DNA from 2 places in the Sphingopyxis sp. EG6 genome. Region 1 is predicted to be linked to the other one. Evidence: predicted binding sites of a transcription regulator. Region 1 holds the regulator's gene; the other holds the start of a gene.
The links. The regulator LexA, encoded in region 1, represses DNA repair genes until DNA is damaged. The targets are predictions, from matches to a motif close to GTTCCNCNCTTGTTCT.
Positions count from the first base shown of each region.

Region 2: the regulator LexA is predicted to act here: its motif matches at 3,021-3,036, upstream of SPYCW_RS15630 (ImuA family protein).

Region 1 is NZ_AP017603.1:1,890,114-1,896,550, reverse strand. Features, by position in the region: gene SPYCW_RS09290 (citrate synthase) at 1-1,167, opposite strand, end outside; gene gltX (glutamate--tRNA ligase) at 1,206-2,648, opposite strand; gene SPYCW_RS09280 (ComEC/Rec2 family competence protein) at 2,731-4,890, shown strand; gene lexA (transcriptional repressor LexA) at 4,844-5,527, opposite strand; gene SPYCW_RS09270 (molybdopterin molybdotransferase MoeA) at 5,594-6,437, opposite strand, start outside.
Region 2 is NZ_AP017603.1:3,233,889-3,240,325, forward strand. Features, by position in the region: gene SPYCW_RS15620 (efflux RND transporter permease subunit) at 1-1,489, shown strand, start outside; gene SPYCW_RS15625 (efflux transporter outer membrane subunit) at 1,486-2,889, shown strand; gene SPYCW_RS15630 (ImuA family protein) at 3,041-3,829, shown strand; gene SPYCW_RS15635 (Y-family DNA polymerase) at 3,735-5,282, shown strand; gene SPYCW_RS15640 (error-prone DNA polymerase) at 5,279-6,437, shown strand, end outside.

The DNA of each region.
Region 1 (6,437 bases):
CGTGCGGGCGAGCGCGAACAGCGCAGTGAACATCGTCGTCGGAAAACCGATCGCCGACAGGATGACGCCCGAATAGAAATCGACGTTCGGGAACAGCTTCTTTTCGACGAAATAGGGATCGCTGAGCGCCATTTCCTCAAGCTGCAGCGCGACTTCAAACACCGGGTCATTGACCTTCAGCGCTTCGAATACTTCGCGCACCGTCTTCTGCATCACCGTCGCGCGCGGATCGTAGTTTTTGTACACGCGATGGCCAAAGCCCATCAAGCGGAACGGATCGTCCTTGTCCTTGGCGCGCGCGATATATTCGGGGATTCGTTCGGGACGGCCGATTTCGCGAAGCATGTTGAGCGCGGCTTCATTGGCGCCGCCATGCGCCGGCCCCCACAGGCAGGCGATGCCCGCAGCGATGCACGCGAACGGGTTTGCGCCCGACGAGCCCGCAAGGCGGACTGTCGAGGTCGACGCATTCTGTTCATGGTCGGCGTGGAGAATGAAAATGCGGTCAAGCGCGCGTTCGACGACCGGGTTGACCTCATATTCCTCGGCGGGAACGCCAAAGGTCATGCGCAGGAAATTGCCGGTGTAGCTGAGCTTGTTATCGGGATAGACGAAGGGCTGGCCGACCGAATATTTATACGCCATCGCCGCGATCGTCGGCATTTTGGCGATCAGCCGGTGGCTGGCGATCATCCGCTGGTGCGGATCGTGGATCTCGGTCGAGTCGTGATAAAAGGCGCTGAGCGCGCCGACGACGCCGCACATGATCGCCATCGGATGCGCGTCGCGGCGGAAGCCACGGTAAAAGGTCGCCAGCTGTTCGTGCAGCATCGTGTGGCGGGTGATCGTATTGTCGAAGTCGGCCAGTTCCTGCGCGTTCGGCAGTTCGCCATTCAGCAGCAGGTAGCAGGTTTCCATGAAGCTGGAATGTTCAGCAAGATCGCCGATGGCATAGCCGCGATGGAGCAGCACGCCCTCGTCGCCGTCGATATAGGTGATCTGCGATTCGCAGCTGGCGGTCGAGGTGAAGCCCGGGTCGTAGGTGAAGGCGCCGGTCTGGGCATAGAATTTGCGGATGTCGACGACATCGGGGCCGATGGTGCCCGACAATACCGGACTTTCGACAGTCTTGTCGCCCAGGGTGATTTTTGCGGGTTGGTCGGTCATATTTTTTTCCCTGTTATGACGGCGAGGAGAGAGCGTGGCTACGCCCCTGCCGGATAATGTTGCACTGCGTCAAGTCGGGCCAGACTGACATCACGCCCGAGCAACAACAGCACGTCGAAAATCCCTGGGGAAACGGTGCGGCCGGTTAAGGCAGCGCGCAACGGTCCAGCCAATTTGCCGAGTCCCAGTTCGGCGGCTTCGGCCTCGGCCCGCACGGCGGCGTCCAGCTCTTCTATCGTCCATTGGTCCAGCCCGCGCAGCCGCTGCGTTACGGCAGCCAGCAAGCCTTCGCGCGCAGCCTTTAGCACCTCGGCAGCCTTTCCGTCCACCGGCAACGGATCGCCCCGGAACAGGAACATTGCGCCGTCGGCGACCTCGTCCAGCGTCTTGGCGCGCGGTTTGAGCGATTCCATTGCGCGGGTCAGCGTATCGCGTTCGGCGTCGGTGAGCGCGCGACCAGCAAGCTTTTCGACGCGCGGCGCGACCAGCGCGGCGAGCCGGGTATCATCGGCTTCGCGTAGATAATGTCCGTTGAGATTTTCGAGCTTTTTGAAGTCGAAGCGCGACGGCGAGCGGCCGACATGGGCCAGGTCGAACCACGCGGTCGCCTGTTCGCGGCTGATGATCTCGTCATCGCCATGGCCCCAGCCGAGGCGGAGCAGATAATTGTTCACCGCTTCGGGGAGATAGCCCATTTCGTCGCGGTAAGCGTCGACGCCGAGCGCGCCGTGGCGTTTCGACAATTTCGCGCCGTCGGCGCCATGAATCAGGGGCACATGCGCATAGGTCGGCTCCCGCCAGCCCATCGCGCGGATCAGCGCGAGCTGGCGGAAGGCGTTGTTGAGATGGTCGTCGCCGCGGATGACATGCGTCACGCCCATATCGTTATCGTCGACGACGACGCTCAGCATATAGGTGGGCGTACCGTCGCTGCGCAGCAGGACAAAATCGTCGAGTTCGGCGTTCTGGACGGTGACGTCGCCCTGCACCTTGTCGGCGATCGTCGCGGCGCCCTCCTGCGGCGCGCGCAGGCGGACGACGTGCGGCGCCGACGGATCGCCGTCGTTCCGGTCGCGCCAGGGGCTGCGGACGCGGAAGGGCAGGCGCTTTTCCTGCGCTTCGGCGCGCATGGCGGCGAGTTCGTCCTGCGTCAGATAGCAGCGATAGGCCTCGCCCTTCGCCAGCAATTCGGCAGCGACCGCGGCATGGCGATCGGCGCGTGCGAACTGGAACACCGTCTCGCCGTCCCAGTCGAGGTCAAGCCATTGCATCCCGTCGATGATCGCGTCGATCGCCGCATCGGTCGACCGCGCCCGGTCGGTATCCTCGATCCTGAGCAGGAATTTGCCGCCATGATGGCGCGCGAACAGCCAGTTGAACAGCGCGGTGCGCGCGCCGCCGATATGCAGGAAACCGGTCGGCGAGGGGGCAAAACGGGTTACGACATCGGCGCCGGTTGCCTCCGGGGTTTTCGCGGTCATATCGGTTTCAATATCGGTTGCCACCACGGCCTCTTTCACTCAATTTGCCGCGCGTCGCGGCGGCGTTCGGGGAGCCCCTAGCATGGCGACAAGACAGCTTCAAACGCCCATTGCCCCGCGCCGTGGCGGCCGCTGGGGAGCGCTGGGCGATGCCATCGAGCTGCGGCTCGAGGCAGAGCGCGAGCGGATCGCGTTGTGGCTTCCCGCCGCGCTTGGCGCCGGGATCGCGCTGTGGCTGGCGCTGCCGACGGCGATGCACTGGATCGGGGCGCTGCTGGCGCTGGGCGCAGGGGCGCTGGCAGGCGGCATGATCGGCTGGGACCGACGGCTGGGCCGCGTAGTCGTCATCGGCTGCGGCGTCATGGCGGCCGGTATCCTGCTCATCTGGGGTCGTGCGCTGTGGGTTGCGGCGCCGGTGCTGGCGCAGCCGGTGACAACTGCTTTTTCAGCCGAGGTCGAGCGCGTTGATGCGCAGCCGGCGCGCGGACAGGTGCGGTTGATCGTCCGTCCCCACGCGCGCGCCGACCTGCCGCCGCGATTGCGCGTGACGGCGAGCGAGGAGCAGGCCGCCGGGGTGCTTCCGGGCGAGCGGATCGGCCTGCGGGCGCGATTGATGCCGCCACCGACCGCCAGCCTGCCGGGCGGCTATGATTTCGCCCAGCACGCCTGGTTCGACCGACTGGGCGCGGTCGGGACGGTGATCGGCGACATCGGCCGCGCGCCCGGTGCGGGCCGGGGACCGCCGCCGCTGCGGGCGCGGTTGACGCGGCATATTCACGAGCAGGTCGACGGGTCGGCTGGCGGCGTCGCGGCGGCGCTGGTGACGGGCGACCGCGGCGCGATCAGCGAGGCCGATGACGAGGCGATGCGGCGCAGCGGGTTGGCGCATCTTCTGTCGATCAGCGGACTGCATGTGACGGCAGTGGTCGGCTTTACGATGCTGTTGTCGATGCGGTTGCTCGCGCTCAGTCGGCGACTGGCGCTGCGGGGCTGGGTGCTGCCGCTCGCCGCCGCCGCCGCCGCGCTGGCGGGCGGTGGCTATACGTTGCTCGCCGGCGCCGAAGTGCCGACGCTGCGATCGTTCATCGCATCGCTGCTTGTGATGCTCGCCTTTTTGCTGGGCCGCGAGGCGTTGACGCTGCGGCTGGTGGCGGCGGGGGCGTTGCTGGTCATGCTGTGGCGACCAGAGGCGCTGGCCGGGCCGAGCTTTCAGCTCAGCTTTGCCGCGGTCACCGCGATTGTCGCGCTCCACGAAAGCCGCTGGATGCGCGCCTTTGTCGCCCGGCGCGAAGAGCCATGGGTTTTCCGGTTCGGCCGGGGCATCGGCGCGCTGGTCCTGACCGGGCTGGTCGTCGAGGCCGCGCTCGCGCCGATCGCGCTGTTCCATTTCCACAAGGCGGGCCTCTATGGCGCGCTCGCCAATGTGGTCGCGATCCCGCTGACGACCTTTGTCATCATGCCCGCCGAAGCCTTGGCGCTGCTGTTCGACAGCATCGGTATTGGCGCGCCTTTCTGGTGGATTGCCGAAGAAGCCCTTAACGCACTGATTGGATTGGCGCATTGGGTGGCCTCTGCCCCAGGCGCCGTCGCTACGCTACCTGTGTTTCCGCCATGGGGTTTTGCGATCACGGTGTTCGGCGGGTTGTGGTTTCTGCTCTGGCAAACGCGCTGGCGCCGGGCGGGGCTGATCCCGGTAGCGATCGGCATGGCGGCGCTGCTCGCCCAGCCGCGTCCCGATCTGTTGGTGACCGGCGATGGCAAGCATATCGCCGCGGCGCTGCCCGATGGCGGCTATGCGCTGCTGCGCGACCGTGCGGGCGATTATGTTCGTGATACGCTGTCCGAGGCGGCGGGGATCGATACGCCGCTGGCGGCGCTGGCCGAGCTCGACCATGTCGAATGCAATCGCGATTTCTGCCGCTGGAGTCACGGTGAGGGCGCAGCGCGGCGCGTCATCCTGGCATCGCGCGGGCGTGATCGGATCGAGGGCGCCGATATGGCCGCCGCCTGCGCCGCCGCTGATGTCGTGATCAGCGACCGCTGGTTACCGCGCGAGTGCGCCGGACGCTGGATGACGATTGATCGCGACAGCCTGGCCGAAACCGGCGGGCTGGCGCTCTATCTGGGCGACCGACCCACCGCGGTCGCCACGCTGCGCGCGGGCGACGGGCATCCGTGGCGCCGCCCGCAACAGCTTAGTGGTAACGACGAAGCAATCCCGACAAGCGCCCTTGCACGATGACGCGCTCGGCGGGGTAGCGCTGCGGTTCGTAGGCGCTGTTCGCGGGATCGAGCCGGATCATCGGGCCTTCGCGGCGGAAAAATTTGAGCGTCGCGTCCTGCCCGTCGACGAGCGCAACGACGATGTCGCCCTCGCGCGCGGTGCTGGCTTTCTGGATCAGTGCGTAGTCGCCGTCGAAAATCCCGGCCTCGACCATCGAGTCGCCCGACACTTCGAGCGCATAATGTTCGCCCGCGCCGAGCAGCGCGGCGGGCACGGCGAGATTGTTGTAATCCTCGAATGCTTCGATCGGGACGCCCGCGGCGATCTTGCCGTGCAGCGGCACCTCGACGATGTCGTTCGCGGCGATCGGGCGCATCGCGGGAGCGGGCTTGCGCAGCGGGACGACATTGTCGCGATCATTGCCCACGGCGGGCTTGCTGCCTTCGGGGAGTTTGATCACCTCGAGCGCGCGGGCGCGGTTGGGCAGGCGGCGGAGGAAGCCCCTTTCTTCCAAGGCACTTATCAGGCGATGTATACCCGATTTCGACTTCAGTCCGAGCGCTTCCTTCATCTCCTCGAACGACGGCGAAATGCCGCCCGCATCAAGCTTTTGCTGAATGAAGTGAAGCAGTTCATGCTGCTTGGCGGTCAACATCGATCATCCTCCGTCGGGACCAGAACCGGACATAATGAGAACGATAGTGGAACAGAGCGGAACTTGTCAAGCGATGACGATATAATCCGCCATGGCGCCCGCCTCGCGCGGCGGGGCCGCGATCTCGCGGATCAGCAGCGCGTTGGCGGCGGCGAGCGGCGACGTCCTGCCGCTGTCCTGGCCGATCAGCGGGGTGAGACGGCCCCTCTCGAGTCGCGCACGCAGATAGTCGCGGCGCGCGCCGCCGCCGTCCAACGCGATTGCGAGCGGCGCTTGGTGGATCGCAGGCAAGGGATCGCGCGCGCCGGCGAGATGGCGGACGAGGGGAAGAAGGAACAAAGTCGCGGTGACGAACGCCGACGACGGGTTGCCGGGCAGGCCGAGCAGCAGGGCGTCGCCGATCGTTCCGGCGATCAACGGCTTGCCGGGGCGCATCGCGATCTTCCAGAAATCGATGGTCCCGCCCGCGTCCGCCAGCGCGCCGCGGACATGATCATGATCGCCGACCGACGCGCCGCCGACGGTGACGATGACGTCGTGACGTCGCGCCAACTCTTTCAAAAGCTTGGCAAGTATCGCGCGGTCGTCGCGGACGTGATGCGGCAGGCTGACGATAGCGGGTTCGCCTGCGAGCATCGCGGCGAGCATCGGGCTGTTGCTGTCGGGGATCTGGCCCGGGGCGAGCGGTCGCCCCGCTTGGACGAGTTCGTCTCCCGTGGTCAGGATCGCAACGCGCGGGCGGCGCCCGACCGCGAGCTGGCCCGCACCGCTCATCGCCGCGGCGGCAATCGCGCCGGGGGTGAGGCGGGTTCCGGCGGGGAGCAGGCAATCGCCCGCGGCAAAATCGCTGGCCCGCGCGCGGATATGGCGGCCGGGGGCGCCGGGGCCGTTTCCGGTCAGCGTCAGCACG
Region 2 (6,437 bases), 1.3 Mb from region 1:
TGGCGGTTTCCTGCCCGGCGAAGACCAGGGCCGCGTCCAGATCCAGTTTCGCCTGCCCGCAGGTGCGACGCAGGAACGCACGCTTGAGGTCCGCGACGCGATCGAGGACCATATGCTGAGCGCCGAAAAGGCGAATATCGAATCGCTTTTTCTGAACGCCGGCGGTGGCGGTGGCGGCGCGTCGGGGCAGAACACCGGCCAGGGCTTCGTCAATCTGGCACATTGGGATGACCGCCCGGGCAAGGAAAACAGCGCCGACGCGATTGCCGAGCGCACGCGCCGGGCCTTTTCGGGGCTGCGCGATGCACAGGTCTTTGCGCTGGTGCCGGGCGCGGTCCGCGGCCTTGGCGATACGTCAGGTTTCACGATGCAGTTTCAGAACCGCAGCGGACTGACGCGCGAAGAATTTGCCGCGGCGCGCGACCGGCTGCTCGCCGCGGCGAACGCCAATCCCAAATTGTCGTCGGTCCGGCTCAGCGACCTACCCGATCTGGCCACGCTGAAGATCGATATCGATACCCAGCGCCTGACCACCTATGGCCTGAGCAACGCCGATGTGAACAGCACGCTGGCGACCGCTTGGGGCGGCCGTTACGTTAATGATTTCATCGACGAAGGCCGGGTGAAGCGCGTCTATGTCCAGGGCGACGCACCCTATCGCGCCAAGCCCGAAGACCTCAGCCAATGGTATGTGCGCTCTGCCGATGGCGGCATGTCGCCCTTTTCGGCGTTCGCCCAGATCGGCTGGTCGACGACCCCCAGCACCACCTCGCGTTTTCAGGGTATTCCCGCGTTCGAAATTTCGGGTCAGCCCGCCGAGGGAACCAGTTCGGGCGAAGCGATGGACGAAATCGCGGCGCTGGCCGGCGAAATTCCCGGCACCAGCGTCGCTTGGTCCGGCGCCTCGTATCAGGAACGGCTGTCGTCGGGACAGGCGCCCTTGCTCTATGCACTGTCGTTGCTGGTCGTGTTTCTGTGCCTGGCGGCACTGTACGAAAGCTGGTCGATCCCGGTCGCCGTCCTGCTTGTCATCCCGCTCGGGCTGGTCGGCGCAGTGTTCGCGGTCACGCTACGCGGGCTCGAAAACGACGTCTATCTGCAGATCGGGCTGCTCACGACGATGGGTCTGGCCGCCAAAAATGCGATCCTGATGATCGAATTTGCCGAGCAGGAAGAGAAAAAGGGGAAGCGGGTGATCGAAGCAGCGATCATCGCGGCGCGCATCCGCCTGCGCCCGATCCTGATGACGAGCTTTGCCTTCATCTTCGGCGTTTTGCCGCTGGCCCTGGCCTCAGGCGCCGGGGCGAACAGCCGCATCGCGATCGGCACCTCGGTGATCGGCGGCATGCTGACCGCGACCCTGCTCGCGATCTTCTTCATCCCGCTCTTTTTCGTGCTCGTCCGCCGCGGGGTGCGCGACGGGCTTGCCGCGCTGCGTGCGCGCTTCGGCAGGAAGACGGACGATGGCGCGGCGGGGGTACCGGCATGATCGCGGCCCGCACGCTGTTGCTCGCGACGACGCTCGCGCTTGCGGGTTGCTCGCTGGCACCCAAGACCGTGCTCCCGCCCCCGCCGGTGCCGCAGAGCTGGCCCGTCGGGGACGCCTATCTGCTGCAAAGCGAGGCGGCGCTGCCGGTCCTGTCGTACCGGAGCGTCTTCACCGATCCCCGCCTCCAATCGCTGGCCGAGCAAGCGCTCGCGAACAACCGCGATCTTCGCATCGCCTATGCCAATGTCGCCGCGGCGCGCGCGCAGGCGCGCATCACCCGCGCTGGGCAATTTCCCGAAATCGGGATCAGCGGCGGCGCGGGCTATTCGGACAGCAATGGTGCGAGCGGCAGCGGCGACTTCTCGCTGCGCGGCGGAGTCACGGCGTTCGAGCTCGACCTGTTCGGCAAGCTCGCCAATGCCACCGAGGCCGATCGCAACCGCGCGCTGGCGACCGAGGCGGCATCGCGCACCGTGCGGCTGGCGCTGATCGCCAGCCTGGCCGACGCCTGGGCGACCTATGGCGCCGACCGCGACCTCCTGAAGATCGCCGAGGACACCGCCGCCAACGCGCGCGAAAGCGTGCGGCTGACGCGGGCGCGGCTCGACGGCGGGGTGGCGCCGCGCACCGACCTGCGCCAAGCCGAACAGATTCTCGCGACAGCCGAGGATGCGATCGCGCAGCAAAGGACCGCGCTCGCGCAGGACGAGAACCTGATCCGCCTGCTCGTCGGCGGCGATGTCGACCGCGCGCTGCTCCCCGCGGGCCTCACCGAAGTCACACCCTCGGTCGTGGGGTTGCCTGCAGGAGTCAGCTCCGAAATCCTGCTTCGCCGCCCCGATGTGATCGAGGCCGAATATGGCCTGCGCGCCGCCAACGCCGACATCGGCGTCGCGCGCGCGCAGCTGTTCCCGTCGATCTCGCTGACCGGGCTGCTCGGCTTTGCCAGCGACGCGCTGTCCAGCCTCTTCGACAGCGGATCGTTCAGCTGGTCGGCGGGCGGCGACGTGACCGCGCCGATTTTCGACGCCGGGGGCCGCCGCGCCGGAGTAGCGGTCAGCGAGGCGCAGCGCGACGCAGCGCTCGCAAGCTATGAAGGCGCAATTCAGACCGCGTTCCGCGAGGTCGCCGATGCGCTGGCGGTGCAGGGGACGATCGCCGACCGGGTGCGCGCGGCCGCCGCGAACACCGCCGCCGCCGCTGACACCGCGACGCTCACCGATGCGCGTTACAAGGGCGGAGTCGACAGCTTCCTCGCCAGCCTCGACGCACAGCGCAGCCTCTATGCGGCACGGCGCAGCGAAATCGCGACGCAGCTGCTGCTCGTGCAGACGCGCATCGCGCTGTTCCGCGCGCTCGGCGGCGATAGCGGCGCAGGGACGGCTTCCCCCACCCCCTGACGACCCTCGTCACCCCGGGCTTGATCCGGGGTCCATGACGACGGGCTGCAGGGATGCCGGATCGAGTCCGGCATGACGACAGGTTGGAAAGCCCGACTCATCTTGACATTCCCCCTCGCTCGCGCGCTAATAGAACAAATCAGGAACATATATGCGCGAGTCGTCTCAACCTCTCGCCGGGCTGCGCCAGCGCATCGCCCGGCTGGCCGCCAGCGGTGGCCCCGCAAGCCTGCCGACCCAAGGCTGGCTGGCGACGGGGCATGACGCGTTCGACGCGGCGATCGGCGGCGGATTGACGGTCGGGCGCACGCACGAGTTTTTCGCGGCCGATGCGCTCGATGGCACCAGCGCCGCGGCCTTTGCCACACTGGTCGCGCTGCGCAGCGGCGGCGATGCGCCGCTCCTGTGGTTGCGCACCGTCGACGCCGGACGCCGCACCGGGCATATCTATGCCCCCGGCATCGCTGAACTCGGCGGCGACCCCGACCGGCTTCTTCTCGTTGAGACCGCCGATCCCAAGATGCTGCTCGCCTGCGCCAATGATGCGGTACGCTGCGCCGGATCGGCAGCGGTGATCGTCGAAAGCTGGGGGAAGTTTCCGTTGCTCGACCTGACCGCCGGGCGCCGCCTGACGCTGGGCGCGCGCGACGCAGGAACGACGCTGCTGATGCTGCGCCTGAATGCCGTGCCGACGCCGAGCGTCGCCGAAACGCGCTGGAATATCGTCGCCGCACCGTCGCGCGAGCTCGAAGCCCACGCCCCCGGCGCCCCGGCCTTCGACCTTGAACTGCTGCGCTGGCGCGGCGGCCCTGCCGGAACGCGCTGGCGACTCGATTGGGATAAAGATGAGCAAGCTTTCCGGGACGCGGCGCTATCTGGCGCTGTTCTTCCCCTGGCTGCCCGCCGAACGGTTCACCCGCTCGGCGCCGAAGCCGCCTGACCTCCCGCTTATCTTTGTCGAGAAGCAGCGCGGCGCGCTGCGGATCGCGAGCGTCGATGCCCGCGCGCAAGCGCTCGGGCTGCGTGTCGGCATGCCACTCGCCGACGCGCGGGCGCAGGTCGGCGACCTCGCCATCGTGCCGCACGATCCGATCCTCGATCACGCTTGGCTCGACCGACTCGCGCAGGGCTGTGCGCGCTACACCCCCCTCGTCGCGCTCGATGCCTCCGACGGGCTGATCCTCGACATCACCGGCTGCTCCCATTTGTTCGATGGCGAGGCGGGGTTGATCGACGACATCGACCAGCGGCTAACCCGGCTCGGGATGACCTTGCGCCATGCGCTTGGCCCCACCGCCGACGCCGCCCGGGCGCTCGCACGTTATCAGACACGGCCCGCTCCCGACGAGGCCACCGCGATCCGCCGCCTGCCCGTCGCCGCGCTCGAACTCGACGCCGAAGCCACGACCGCGCTCGTCCGCGCCGGATTGAAGACGATTGGCGACCTCGCGAGCCGTCCGATGGCGAACCTCGCCGCGCGCTTCGGTGCCGATGCCGCGATGGCGTTGCGCCGCCTGCTCGGCGATGCGCCCAGCCCGCTCGACCCGCGCGTCGCGCCGCCGCCGGTCGCCACCGAACGCCGCTTTGCCGAACCCGTCGCCAGCCTGCCCCACGCCACCCGCATTCTTGCCGAGCTGGTTGGTGAGGCGATCGCAGAGCTTGCCGAACGCGGCCAGGGCGGCCGCCATTTCGGCGCGACCTTCTTTCGCAGCGATGGGCTGGCGCGACGTATCGCGGTCGAGACCGGCCATGCGACGCGCGACTCCGGCCTTGTCATGCGCCTGTTTGCCGAACGCATGGACGGCCTCGCCGATCCGCTCGACCCCGGCTTCGGTTTCGACATGATCCGCCTCGCGGTGCCGCGGCTCGAAGCACTCGGTGCAACGCAGCTGAAGCTCGAGGGCGGCGCGGCGCGCGCGGTACGCCAGGGCGCGGCAATGGACGAACTCACCGACCGGCTCACGACACGGCTCGGGCGCGCGCGGGTCCGCGCCTTGCGCCCCGCCGATACCCATATCCCCGAACAGGCGCAGCTCGCCCTGCCCGCGATTGACGCGCCGCCACCCATGCCTTGGTCCGCCCCCGAACCCGGCGAACCGCCGCTGCGCCCCTTCTATCTTTTCGATCCACCGCAGGTGATCGAGGTGATCGCCGAGGTTCCCGACGGCCCGCCGCATCGCTTTCGCTGGCGCCGACAGGCGCATGCGGTCCGCCGTTACGAAGGCCCCGAACGCATTGCCGCCGAATGGTGGCGGCGCCGCGACAATGGCGGGCTGACGCGCGATTATTACCGCGTCGAGGACGACCGCGGCCGCCGCTATTGGCTGTTTCGCCACGGGCTTTATGACGAAAAGCCCGATCCGCGCTGGTATATCCATGGGGTGTTCGCATGACGGGCGAGCCCGCACCACCCGCCTTCGCCGAACTGGTCGCGGCGACCAATTACAGCTTCCTGCGCGGCGCCTCACACCCGCATGAGATGGTCGCCGAAGCAATCAGGCTCGGCATGCCCGGCATCGGCATCGCCGACCGCAACAGCGTGGCGGGGGTGGTGCGGGCGCTCACCGGGCTGCGCAAGCTACGCGAGAAAGCCGACGCAGAGGGGATAGAGCTACCGCCCTTCAAACTCGTGGTCGGCGCGCGCCTCGTCTTCGACGACGGCACCCCCGACATCATCGCCTATCCGACCACGCGCCACGGCTGGGGCCGCCTGACCCGGATGCTGACCATCGGCAATCGCCGCACCACCAAGGGCGATTGCGTGATGAAATTCAGGAATCTGCTGATTCACTGTGAGGATATGATCCTGATCGCGATGGCGACGGAAAAGGATGAGGCGCTGCTGCAACGCCTCGCCCGGGCGGCACCCGGGGCGTTATGGCTGGGCGCGACGATGCCATATGGCGGTGCGGACCGGCGGCGCCTTACCCGACTTGCAGCATTGGCCGACCGCGTCGGCATTCCCCTGCTCGCGACCAATGACGCGCTTTACGCAACGCGCGAGCAAAGGCCTCTACACGATGTGCTAAGCTGCATTCTTGAAGGCACGAACCTGAACGAAGCGGGCCGCCTGTTGCGCGCCAATGGCGAGCGCCATCTAAAATCACCCGAAGAGATGCGCCGCCTCTTTCGCTCCTGCCGCCACGCCGTCGATGAGAGCGCCAGAATTCTCGATCGCATCGGCTTTTCACTTCGCGAACTGGAATATGAATATCCGCACGAGCCGGTTCCCGAAGGTTGGGACCCGCAAAGCTGGCTCGAACATAGGGTGCTGGATGCCGCGAACCGGCTCCACCCGCAGGGATTGCCGCAGCGCTGGCAGGAGGTCCTCGACGAAGAGCTTTCGCTCATCGGCAAATGCAATTTCGCCTGCTATTTCCTGACCGTCCACGACATCGTGAACTATGCCCGCACGCAAGACCCGCCGATCCTGTGCCAGGGACGCGGGTCGGCGGCCAATTCGCTCGTCTGCTATTTGCTCGAGATCACCTCGATCGATCCGATCGCGAACAATCTGCTGTTCACCCGCTTCCTGTCAGAGGAACGGC